2 regions of the Streptomyces sp. NPDC060209 genome follow, and region 1 is predicted to be linked to the other one. Evidence: riboswitches for the same ligand, from Rfam matches in the RefSeq annotation. Region 1 holds a riboswitch; the other holds the start of a gene.
What was found. A riboswitch is a leader RNA that binds a small molecule or an ion and turns the genes downstream of it on or off. The one in region 1 is predicted to bind S-adenosylmethionine.

Region 1 (6,212 bases):
CCGGCCGCGCCCTCGGCCGTGGCGTCGGCAGGGCCTTACTCGTGCTCGGCGAGCACCGGCTCCCAGGCGAACGGCGGGTCGGGGACGTCCCGCCGCAGCACGGGGGCGATGTCGGACTGGAAGAGTTCGAGCGAGTCGCGGTGCTGGGCGTCGGTGAGACCACCCGCGTCCGCGTGCAGGTGCAGGACGGTGTGCCCGAACTGCTCGTGGTAACGGTGCACCTTCTCGATCACTTGCTGGGGACTGCCGATCAGCGCCGAACTCCGCTCGACGAAGTCCACCAGAGTCGGGAACACCGGCTCGATGCCCAGCCGCTTCTGGAAGGCGAGATATCCCTCGAACACCGGGCGGTACGCTGCGATCGCCTCCTGTGAGGTGCGGGCAGCGTAGTAGCCCGCTGTCCCCGCGCCGACAGCGATGCGCGCCGGGTCGTGTCCGTAGTACTCCCAGCGCTCGCGGTAGTAGCGGATCAACTCCGCGTACGGCTCGATGGTGTTGGTGACGTTCGCGGAGAAGAGCGGGTCGCCGTACCGGGCGGCCAGGTCGACCGACTCCTTACTCGTGGCGCTGCCGTGCCAGACTCGGACGGGTTGTTGGAGCGGCCTCGGCCACACCTCCGCGTCCTTCAGCTCGGGGCGGAAACGCGTCGCGGCAGTCACCTTGTTCTGCCGCCAGATCCGGCGGAACACCTCATAACTCTCGGCGTTGCGGTCCCACTGGTCCTCGGGCGTGACGTGGAACAGCTCACGCTGGGCTGCTCCGTTGCCCTTGCCTATGATCAACTCCAGCCGCCCGCCGGACAGATGGTCCAGGGTCGCGTAGTCCTCGTAGGCACGCACCGGGTCCAGCAGGCTGAGGGTGGTGACAGCGGTGAACAGCCGGATCCGGGAGGTGAGCGCGGCGATATGGCTGAGGACGACCGGCGGTGAGGAGGAGATGAACGGCCGCTCGTGCCGCTCCCCCACGCCGAAGCCGTCGAACCCCAACTCCTCTGCGAGCAGCGCGTTGTCGATGACCTCGCGGAATCGCTCGTTGGTCGGCTTCTGCACGCCGGTCACCGGATCGGGGGCGTGGGTGATGAGGGTGATGGCCAGGAACTTCATGAGGCTGCCCGCTGACCCGGCGCGTCGGCGTCGGGGTGGGCCAGGCCGAGATGGTCGCGCAGGGTCGTGCCCTCGTACTCCGTACGGAACACGCCTCGCTCCTGTAGCAGCGGGACCACGGTGTCGGCGAACACGTCCAGTCCGCCGGGGGTGATGTGCGGGGCGAGGATGAAGCCGTCGGCGGCGTCGGCTTGGACGAAGGAATTGATGGTCTCGGCGACGGTGGCCGGAGAGCCGACGAAGGCCTGGCGGCTGCCTGTCTCGATGACCAGGTCTCGGATCGACCAGTTGTTCGCGGCCGCGCGCTCCCGCCATTCCCGGGCGATGGCCAGTGGGTCGCGGTACATCCGTACCTGGGCGCGGCCGCGGGCGATCGTGTGCTCGCCGAGATCCGGGTCGATGTCGGGAAGCGGGCCGTCCGGGTCGTACGCGGACAGGTCGCGGTTCCAGACGAACTCCAGGTGCTTGATCGCTGTGGCGCCGCTGACCTGCTGGCGACGTACCTCGCGGGCCACCTCCTGCGCCTCGGCGTCCGTGTCGCCGACGACGAAGGTCGCGGCGGGCAGGATCAGCAGCTGGTCGTGGGCGCGGCCGTGGCGGCTGAGGCGGCCCTTGACGTCGGAGTAGAACGCCTGGCCCTCCTTGAGGGTGCTGTACCGGCTGAAGATCGCGTCGGCGCTGGAGGCCGCGAACTCGCGTCCTTCGTCGGAGTCGCCGGCCTGGAAGATCACTGGACGGCCCTGCGGGCTGCGCGGGACGTTGAACTGCCCTTCGATGTCGAAGTGTTGCCCCTTGTGCACGAAGGCTCCGGCTTGCGCGTCCCGGAGGAAGGTGCCGGTGTCCTGGTCGGCGACGATCTCGTCACCGTGCCAGGAGTCGAAGAGTTCGTTCGCAGTGGCCAGGAACTCCTCGGCCCTGGAGTACCGCTCCTCCTGCGGGAGGAACCCGCCGCGGCGGAAGTTCTCGCCGGTGAAGGCATCCCACGAGGTGACGACGTTCCACGCTGCGCGCCCGCCCGAGAGGTGGTCAAGGCTGGCGAACTGGCGGGCCACTTCGTAGGGCTCGTTGAAGGTGGAGTTGATGGTGCCGGTCAGGCCGAGGTGTTCGGTGACGGCGGCGAGTGCGGACAGCACGGTGAAGGTGTCGGGGCGCCCCACTACGTCCAAGTCGTATATTTTGCCGCCCTGTTCGCGCAGTCGCAGCCCCTCGGCGAGGAACAGGAAGTCAAACTTGGCGCGTTCCGCGGTACGAGCCAAGTGCGCGAACGAGCTGAACTCGACGTGGCTGCCCGCCTCGGGGTCACTCCACACGGTGGTGTTGTTGACGCCGGGGAAGTGGGCCGCGAGATGTATCTGCTTGAGCGGCTTGCCGGTGCCCTTGCTGGTGCTCATGATCGGTGGTCCCTCCGGCTCAGACGGTGGCGTAGCGGTTGGCGGGGCGGGAGAGTCCGAGCAGCCCGCGCAGGGTGTCGGCCTCATAGGCCCGCCGGAAGGCGTCGCGGCGCTGCAGTTCGGGCACCAGGCCGCGGGTGATCGCCTCGAGGTCGTGGCCGATCACGGCGGGACGCAGCCGGAAGCCGGACAGTCCGGCCTGCTGCCACTCCAGAAGCAGGTCCGCCAGCTGCGTGGGCGTGCCGGTGAAGACCTTCGCGTCGCTGGTGTACGCATGGCCCGCGAGGCCGTCCAGCCGGTCCCGGCGGGCCGCCGCCGCTGCGGGTTCGTCGTCGAGGAACACCACCAGGTCGCCGAAGACGTGCAGGGGCTCCCCCGCACGCCCCGCCGCGGCCTGCTCGGTGCGGATCTCGTCGACGATGGCACGGGCCTGGTCGCTGTCGTGCGGGGTGACGTACCCGATGTCTGCCGAGCGTGCGATCAGCCGGTACGGAACGGTCGCGTGCCCCAGTGCGCTGACGACCGGCTGCCCCTGCGGTGGCCGGGGCGTGATGGAGGGGCCCTTGACGCTGAAGTGGCGGCCCTCGAAGTCGATGTAGTGCAGCTTGTCGCGGTCGATGAAGCGGCCGGTGGCGACGTCCCGGATCTCCGCGTCGTCCTCCCAGCTGTCCCACAGGCGGCGCACCACCTCGACGTAGTCGGCGGTCTCGTCGAAGAGTCCGGTGATCACTTCCTGGATCTCCGGTGGGTATGCCTCTCCGAAGCGGATGTGCGGGATCGTACGGCGGCCGAAGTGCGCCGCCTCGTTCTGCCGCCCCGACACCTGAACCCGCAGGCCCGCCCGACCGGAACTGACATAGTCCAGGGTGGCGATGGCCTTGGAGATGTGGAACGGCTCCGTGTGGGTGGCGACCACGGTCGGTACGATCCCGATGTGCCGGGTCAGCGGGGCGACGCGCGCGGCGATGAGTACCGCGTCCAGTCGCCCATGCACCTGATCGGTACGCCCGTCGGGCTCCGTGAAGTGCGAGGACTGGAGCCCGAGCCCGTCCTCGATCGTCACGAAGTCGAGCAGACCCTGCTCGGCCTCCGTGATGATGTCGGACCAGTACCTCGCGGAGAACAGGTCCCGGGGCCGGGCTCCCGGCTCGCGCCATGCGGCCGGGTGCCAGCCCGCGCCGTCGAGAGCGACGGCGAGGTGAAGCGCGGAGGACGGGGAAGAAGATGAGGACACGAAAGGGCGCCTTCCTGATTGACCGTACGTGATCGCCGGCCTTCGTCGGGAAGGTTCGGCGGCAGGAGAACGGGTCAGGAACAACAGAGCGCGCCGGCGACACGCTGCAGGTCGATGTGGGCCCGGGAGTACAGGTGGAGACGCCGTCGCGGGGCAAGAACCCTGACAGGCAGGCGGGGCACGGGTGGCATGACAGTCACTTCCGCCCTCCGTCTCGGCGGACCCGAGGGTCTCGCCCGCATCGCGCTTGCGGAACCCGGCCGGGCTCCGCCTGGTCATCACCTGGAGCACCCCGCCGCGCAGGAGGGTTGCCGGTCAGCAAGCCAGGGCTTGACGCTGACACTCATAACCTTCCCCGGAGGCTACGCGTGGCACCTGCCCTGCGCAATGTCCGAAGATCATGGTCATGCTCACATCCACGACGCACAACAACACTGCAACGCCGTCTGTTCCGTCCAGCCGTCCCGAGTGGGGCCGGGCCGGCGGCCGCCTTGCACCAACCGTAGATGCGACGGAGGGAAAGCCCCTCAGCACTGTTGCAGCTCGGGCCTCCGCTCAGCCGGGCTGCTCCCCGGCTGCCGGGGCCTCTTTCGGTGCGTATGCCGCCGCCCAGTCCACGATCTGCACGGCCGCACCCGCGGATTCCAGGCCCTGGCAGTGTGCGTCGTGCCTACGGTCGATGCCGTCCAGGTCGAGGTGGGAGCCGAAGGCGGGGAGCGATGCCAGGCGCCGTGCGTAGGCCCACAGCCGCGGGTGGCCGGCGATGCGGTGCACCGCATCGGCGTCAAGGTGGCGCCGGTGCACGGTGTCCAGTTGCAGCAATGTCACCCACACCTGCACATCGGCCGTGGTCAGTTCGCTGCCCAGTACGTACTCCTGGAACGCGAGCAGCTGCTCGAGCGAGTCCAGCGCGCTGATCAGGGTGGAGAGAGCGGTGTCACGTGCCGTGCCGTCGGTGCCGGGCTGCCCGGCGCGCTGCGCGGCTTCGTTGATGTCCTGCTCACAGAGGTGTCCGATGGTCCCGATCTTCTCCTCGGTGCCGAACGGCTGGAGTGTGGGGCCACAACCGCGGAAGTACCGAGCGAGGTCGTGGAGGATGTCGGGGGTGTGCGTGCTGACGATCCGCCCCGTCCAGCCATCGCTGAGCACAGGCGCCGCAGCCGGGCCGGGGTGCTGGTGCGAACTGGCCTCGTACAGCGGGCGCAGCGTGGCGTGGCTGCCATCGGGGCCGTCGGGCACCGACGGCAGCAGCGTCACCGGGAGGATGTCGTCGAGGCGGAGCAGGCTGTGGGTGACGGCGATCTGCAAACAGGACGGACAGGACAGTGAGAGGTGGAGCCGATAGCGGTGCGGTGCGGCGTAGTAGCCGCTGCGTGTGTCACCGCCGATCCTTCCACGGAAGGAGGGGGTGGTTGTCGAGGGTGCTCCGAGCATGCGTCTCCCTGGTCCAGGTCGCGGTACGCGGGTTGTGTGGGCAGATCCGGTGTTCGGATTCGGGCACGCAGACATGCGGCGGCGTGCAGCGCGGCGGCAACGGCGCGCGACGATGCGCAGAAGGATGGGGAGTCGGATGGGGTGCGCAGGCGCGGGCTAAGCCGCTGCCGATGTCGCCGCTTCCGCCTCAGCCGAGAGGACTCGCCGCGCTGCAGACGCGCAGCAGATCAATGTGGCGACGGGAGGTCAGCAACGGCAGCTGGAGCGCGCAGATCGTGTCCCGCTCTGAACGCCCCATGGTCTCCTGCCCGTTCGCTCACATTCTCCCCTGGAGTGTCGAACCGCTTGCGGGCCTCGTCAAGAGTGCCCACTGACTCCACCGGGAAATCTTGCATGGTGAGAACGGCGGGAACGGTGAGCAGTACGGGCGCCGACGGCTCCGCAGCGGCCCGAAGGCGGGTCCGGGAGCAGGCAGGTCCGCAAGGGGCCTCATGCGGCACGGTCAACTGCGCAGGTGAGCAGGGCGTACGCCGGTCAGAGAGGGACTCCTGCCTGCCGGCGCGATCTCCCGGCCCCGGTCAGGGTGTGAATCGAAAGCGGATCTCCAGCGTCGGATGATCGTGGTTCGTGGCGCGGAGATCTCGCAGACGGGCCGTGGGCGGTGCTGGAGCCGTTGTTGCCGAGGAGCCGCAAGCCCAAGCCCGGCCGGCCAGCCGGCCGCGGGATCTCCGAGTCCCTGGCCGGCCGACGCCCTGCCGACAACGCCACGCCGGACTACGGGCGCCTCTACCCGCCGTCCCAACAGGCGGAGCCGTCATCCCCAGCCCATCGCGTCAAAGCCGGCCACCATTGCACACCGTCGCACGCATCCTCACCGCCCAAACCGACCAGACGGGCATCCAACTCATCACCATCGCTGAACAGCCATGCACCTGGGCGAGGCGAAGCTGGTCAGGGGCACCTTGGTGGTGGCGTAGAGTGGGGTTCACCGACGCGGGGTGGAGCAGCTCGGTAGCTCGCTGGGCTCATAACCCAGAGGTCGCAGGTTCA
Region 2 (6,212 bases), on a different contig from region 1:
GCCGAGGAGCTGGCGGAGCGGCGTGAGGAGAGACTGGCGGCGTTCCAGCACGAGGACCTGGCCGTACGGACGTCCTTGGACCTGTCGTACGACAGGCTCCCCTCCCGTGAACGCCTCGCCCTGCATCTCCTGGCTGCCGCCCCGGGCGTGGACATCTCCACCGACTGCGTGGGCCCGCTGTTCGGGATGAAGTCGCCCCGACACCTGCTGGCGAACCTCGACCGGGCACATCTGCTGCGGAACGCGGGCGGTGAGCGCTGGGCGTTCCACGACCTGGTACGCCTCTTCGCCAACGAGCCGGATATCGCGGACACCTGGGAGTCGGAGCGAAGCGACGCGCTCCCGCGGCTGTTCGCCCATTACTTGCACCACGCGGCGCACGCGGAGGCACTCCTCACCCCGGACATGGCCGAGCACATCGCCGAAGTCCTACCGGACCTGCCCGAACAGCCTTATCCGCATTCCGAGAAGGCCGTCAGCTGGCTCGATGCCGAAGTCGGCAACGTACTCGCGTGTGCGACGGCCGGGATCTCGGCGGACACGCCGATACGGCGATGGGCTCCGTTCTTCCTCGGCACCTACCTTCTGAGCAAGGCACGGCTGTCCGACCTCCTGCAGCTCACGAACGCGAGTGTCGAAGATCTGCCCAAGGATCTGGTTCTCGGGGCGTGGCCCTACGACCTCCTGCTGCTGCATGGCCAGGCCCTGCTCATGAACGACGAGGGGGAGAGCGCGGCCTTCTATCTGACCGCCGTGGCCAATCGGCCGGATGTACCCGACTCCGCGGTCTCGGCCGCGCTGACGGGTCTGAGCATCGTGTTGCTGCGACGCGGCGAACCGGAGCAGGCCGCCGCCATGGCCGAACGGGCTTCCCGAGCCGCCGCCGCGTCCGGTGATCCGATGCGTGAGGCGGATGCCAGGCTGCGATCCGCTGCTGCGGAGCTCCGCGCGAACGACGCGCGAGCCGCCCTTCGAGGCCTGGACGGGGTCATCGGTACCTATGCCGCGTACGGGCGTCATGGCAACGAGTCGGAGGCACGCGTGCTCAGAGCGAAGGCATTCATGCAGTTGAACCAACTCGCCGACGCCGTCACCGATCTGCGCGCCGCGGTCGCTCTGGGACATCCGTTCTTCGCGGTGGACGCGCACGCCCGGCTCGGGATGGTCCTCCACCTGGAGGGTCGGTGCAGCGAGGCCGGGACTCACCTCCTCGAAGCAGCCGACCGCTTCATGGAGCAAGGGCGCCACAGCGATGCGGGCATGTACAGGGGGGTCTACGGGTTCTGCCTGATCAAGCAGGGGCGCTGGGCCGAGGGTGAGAGTCTCTGCCGGCAGGTCGTCCAGGACGCCGAGCGCCGGGGTGACCACCGGCTCGCCGAAGCCACGGCCCAGACGCTGGCGGGGATGCGGGGCCCGTCCGGTCAGCCCGGCGATCCGGACGGGAGCCCTTGACCCCGCAGCGCGTCCAGCTGGTCCAGGAACCACTGCTGCGGCGGCAGTGCCGTCGCAGCCATGGCCAGTCGTTTCGAGCGGGCGCCCCGTTCGTCGGAGTCCATCGTGAGCGCCTCGTGCAGTGCCGTGGCAGTGGCCGACACGTCGTACGGGTTGACCACGAGGGCGTCCTCGCCCAGCTCCTCGTACGCCCCCGCCTCGCGGGACAGCACCAGCGCGCAGCCGTGGTCCGAGACGACCGGGACCTCCTTGGCGACCAGGTTCATGCCGTCGCGGATCGGGTTGACCAGGGCCACGTCCGCCAGCCGGTACGCCGCCAGGGAGCGGGCGAAGTCGTCGTCGACGTGGAGCAGGACCGGGGTCCAGCCCTCCGTGCCGTACTCCGCGTTGATGCCGTCGGCGACCCGCTGGACCTCCGCCGTGTAGTCGCGGTAGACCGAGAGGTCCTGCCGCGAGGGGTAGGCGAAGGCGATGTGCACCACGCGCTCGCGCCATTCGGGGTGCTCCTCCAGCAGGGCCCGGTAGGCGTGCAGCCCGCGGACGATGTTCTTGGAGAGCTCCGTGCGGTCGACCCGCACGATCGTCCGCCGGTCGGCGCCCACCTGCTCCCGCAGGATCTCCATGCGCTCGTCCACGTCCGCCTCCCGCGAGCGGCGGCGCAGGAAGTCCGCGTCGGCGCCCAGCCCGTGCACCCCGATCCGGGTGTGGCCGGTGCCGCCGAGGATCTCCGTGCAGCAGCCGATGAAGGCGTCCGCCCAGCGGCGCGTCAGGAACGCGGCGCGGTCGGCGCCCAGGATGCCCTTGAGCAGCTGCTCGCCGATGTCGTCGGGCAGCAGCCGGAAGTAGTCGACGGGTGCCCAGGGGGTGTGCGAGAAGTGCCCGATCCGCAGGTCGGGACGCAGTTCGCGCAGTATGCCGGGGACCAGCGAGAGGTGGTAGTCCTGCACCAGGACTGCGGCGCCCTCGCCCGCCTCCTCGGCCAGGGCCTGGGCGAAGGCCCGGTTGTACGCCTCGTAGGAGGCCCACTGCCGGCGGAACTCCGCGTCGAAGACGGGCTCCAGCGGCGTCTGGTAGATCATGTGGTGGACGAACCAGAGCACCGAATTGGCGATGCCGTTGTAGGCGTCGGCATGGACCCCGGCGTCGATGTCGAGCATCCGGACGCCGGGCTCGGACACACCGCGCCGGACCGCCTCGCGGTCGCCGTCGCTGAGGGCGGCGCACACCCACAGCTTGTCGTCGACGGCACTGAGGCCGGAGACGAGCCCGCCGCCGCCCCGTTTCGAGTCGAGGGTGCCGTCGTCCCGCTGTGTGTACGACACCGGGCCGCGGTTGGACGCGACGAGTACCTGGGCAGCGTGCGCGGAGACCATGTACCCGAACCTAGCCCGTTCGGGAAGCCGCCAAACGTGAAGTGAGTGCGAAGCCTGGCGTGAAGAATCGTTACGCCGCGTTGCGGGCGGCGTACTCCGCGACGTCCCGCATCGGCGGCCGTTCCTCGGTGTCCACCGCATGGGTGTGCGGGACGAACCCGTCCGGCCCCCGCTCGAACTGGGTGATCTCGGGCCGTACGAGTGGCCCGCGGGAGAGCCGCAGCTGCGCCGTGCGGTAGATCGTGGCCGCCATCCGCCCGAGGGCCTGGCCGTCCTGGTGGCGGTGTTTGCGCACCCCGACGTCCACCTGTGCCAGCGCGTCCAGGCCGACCGTGTGCAGCGCGTCGACGAGCAGGCCCAGTTCCACTCCGTAACCGACCGGGAAGGGGAGCTGTTCCAGCAGGGAGCGTCGCACCGCGTATTCGCCGCCCAGCGGCTGGACGAAGCCGGCCAGCCGGGGCCAGTGCAGATTGAGCAGCGGGCGGGCCACCAGTTCGGTCACCCGGCCGCCCTGTCCTGCGGTGTCGCCCAGCGGCCGGTCGTACATGGCCTTGACGAACTGCACCTGCGGGTCGGTCAGCAGCGGGCCGACGATCCCGGACACGAAGTCCGCGGAGAAGTCCTTCAGGTCGGCGTCGACGAAGCACACGATCTCCCCGCTGGTCACCAGCAGTGACCGCCAGAGGACCTCGCCCTTGCCGGGGAGGGCGGGTATCCGGGGGAGCACGGAGTCGCGGTGGACGACCCGGGCGCCGGCCCGTCGCGCGACCTCGGCCGTGGCGTCGGTGGAGCCGGAGTCGATCACCACCAGTTCGTCGACGAGCCGGACCTTCTCCATCAGCTCGCGCCGGATCTCCGCCACGATCTCGCCGACCGTCGCCTCCTCGTTCAGCGCGGGCAGCACGACGCTCACGCGCGAGCGGTGCGGATCCCTCGCCCGAGCGGCCGTGAGGCGGTCGAGCGGGCGGTCGGCAGCAGACCAGGAACGCCTGGTCAGCCAGCGTTCCACCTCTTCCAGCACGGTCGATACTCCCTGTATGTGATCCATCTCGCGGTTCGGACGACTATCTCAACCGTCCGGTGCTTCGGTTACAGTCTTGAACAACGCGGATGACCCTCGCATGTCGGGGTCGGTCCGCGAATAAACGCCCGGATCCATGGTCCGGTGCCATAGCGCTCATCCAGAGGGACTGAGGGAACGGCCCGTTGAAGTCCCGGCAACCCTCCTGCCGACCGCGAGGTCACGGTGGGGAAGGTGCCAATTCCGTCTTGTGGCGAAATACGTCGCAAGGAAGATGAGGAGAAAGGGCCTCCGCCATCATGGCCGTGCAGACAGTTGCAGAGAACACCAATTCTTCCGCCGTGGACCTCGGTCCCGCCGCAGCGCTTTCCTGCCGCGAATGCGGCGAGCGTTTCGAGCTCGGTCCCATTTTCGCCTGCGCGTCCTGTTTCGGGCCGCTCGAAGTGGCGTACGACCTGCCGAGCGGCTCCCCCGAAGAGCTGAAGAAGCGCATCGCCGAGGGCCCGAACAACATCTGGCGCTACGCGCCGCTGCTGCCCGTCCCCTCCGATGTCGCGGACAAGCCCAACATCAACCCCGGCTTCACGAAGCTGGTCAAGGCCGACAACCTCGCCCGCGAGCTGGGCGTGACCGGCGGCCTGTACGTCAAGGACGACTCCGGCAATCCGACGCACTCCTTCAAGGACCGTGTCGTCGCCATCGCCGTCGAGGCCGCCCGCGCCTTCGGATTCACCACGCTCTCCTGCTCCTCCACCGGCAACCTCGCCGGTGCGGTGGGTGCCGCCGCGGCCCGCGCCGGCTTCCGCTCCTGCGTGTTCATCCCGCACGACCTGGAGCAGGGCAAGGTCGTCATGGCCGCGGTGTACGGCGGCGAGCTGGTCGGCATCGAGGGCAATTACGACGACGTCAACCGCTTCTGCTCGGAGCTCATCGGAGACCCGCTCGGCGAGGGCTGGGGCTTCGTCAACGTCAACCTCCGGCCGTACTACGGCGAGGGTTCCAAGACCCTGGCGTACGAGATCTGCGAGCAGCTCGGCTGGGAGCTGCCCGACCAGCTCGTCATCCCCATCGCGTCCGGCTCGCAGCTCACGAAGATCGACAAGGGCCTGCAGGAGCTGATCAAGCTCGGCCTCGTCGAGGACAAGCCGTACAAGATCTTCGGTGCCCAGGCCGAGGGCTGCTCCCCGGTCTCCACCGCCTTCAAGGCCGGCCACGACGTCGTGCGCCCGCAGAAGCCGAACACCATCGCCAAGTCCCTGGCGATCGGCAACCCGGCCGACGGCCCGTACGTCCTGGACATCGCCCGCCGCACCGGCGGCGCCGTCGAGGACGTCAACGACCAGCAGGTCGTCGACGCGATCAAGCTGCTGGCCCGCACCGAGGGCATCTTCGCGGAGACCGCGGGCGGGGTGACGGTCGGTGTGACGAAGAAGCTGATCGACGCCGGTCTGCTCGACCCGTCCCTGACCACCGTCGTCCTGAACACCGGCGACGGGCTGAAGACGCTCGACGCGGTCGCCCCCACGACCGGCCTGTCGGCGACGATCCGGCCCAGCCTGGACGCGTTCCGCGACGCGGGCCTCGCCGCCGCCAACTGACCACCCGAGACCGAAGGAAGGCACCCACATGAGCGTCAAGGTCCGTATCCCCACCATCCTCCGCACCTACACGGGCGGTCAGGCCGAGGTCCCGGCCGAGGGCGCGACCCTCTCCGAGGTCATCGCGTCCCTGGAGCAGAACCACCCGGGCATCGGCGCCCGCGTCCTGGACGACCAGGGCAAGCTGCGCCGCTTCGTCAACGTGTACGTGAACGACGACGACGTGCGCTTCGAGGGCGGTCTGGACGCGGTCACCCCGGACGGCGCCGGCGTCTCGATCATCCCGGCCGTCGCCGGAGGCTGATCCCCGGACGGTTACGGGCCCTTATCGCTGCCCGACCGCACAGCGTGAACACAATGGCCCCCTCCGCGAGAGAAGCGGAGGGGGTCATTCTGCATGGTTGAGCACGGTACAGTTGGGGAAGTCCCCGCAGCTGCCCGCGCCGCCCGCATATGAGAATGCGCCCGGCCGCGACAAGAAGCAGCCAAAGTAAGTGAACTCCTTGTGGCATAAGTGGCCTTTGTCAGGCCCGACTTGCCCTGGAATCTTATGAATTCCCCCAATGCGTGCGGTCACGTGTGCCCAGAATTCTCGTCCGATTGACCTGTTGCAGAGGGCAGTTGGGCAGATACATTCGGCCGCGGTCGACGCGTTCCGGCGCACGCCACCCTCTCCTGTCGGAGGGTGAGTTCTGACCCGGGCCCGCGAAGTGCGGTCTCGTGCAAGGGCCAGTAATAGGGGAGTTAGGCATGGCTCAGGGCACCGTC

Region 2: it holds a riboswitch for S-adenosylmethionine, as region 1 does, so the genes downstream of both, thrC (threonine synthase) here and ACFWFI_RS04905 (putative leader peptide) in region 1, are expected to answer to the same signal.

Annotation. Positions count from the first base shown of each region.
Region 1 is NZ_JBHWZS010000014.1:66-6,277, reverse strand. Features, by position in the region: gene ACFWFI_RS04920 (LLM class flavin-dependent oxidoreductase) at 36-1,103, opposite strand; gene ACFWFI_RS04915 (NtaA/DmoA family FMN-dependent monooxygenase) at 1,100-2,494, opposite strand; gene ACFWFI_RS04910 (LLM class flavin-dependent oxidoreductase) at 2,514-3,728, opposite strand; gene ACFWFI_RS04905 (putative leader peptide) at 3,803-3,919, opposite strand; SAM riboswitch class IV at 3,967-4,079, opposite strand; gene ACFWFI_RS04900 (glutathione S-transferase C-terminal domain-containing protein) at 4,284-5,162, opposite strand; gene ACFWFI_RS04895 (putative leader peptide) at 5,350-5,460, opposite strand; tRNA gene ACFWFI_RS04890 (tRNA-Met) at 6,155-6,212, shown strand, end outside.
Region 2 is NZ_JBHWZS010000320.1:1,468-7,679, forward strand. Features, by position in the region: gene ACFWFI_RS36525 (NB-ARC domain-containing protein) at 1-1,452, shown strand, start outside; gene ACFWFI_RS36530 (alpha,alpha-trehalose-phosphate synthase (UDP-forming)) at 1,422-2,825, opposite strand; gene ACFWFI_RS36535 (glucosyl-3-phosphoglycerate synthase) at 2,896-3,846, opposite strand; SAM riboswitch class I at 4,000-4,127, shown strand; gene thrC (threonine synthase) at 4,146-5,444, shown strand; gene ACFWFI_RS36545 (MoaD/ThiS family protein) at 5,473-5,748, shown strand; gene ACFWFI_RS36550 (cold-shock protein) at 6,195-6,212, shown strand, end outside.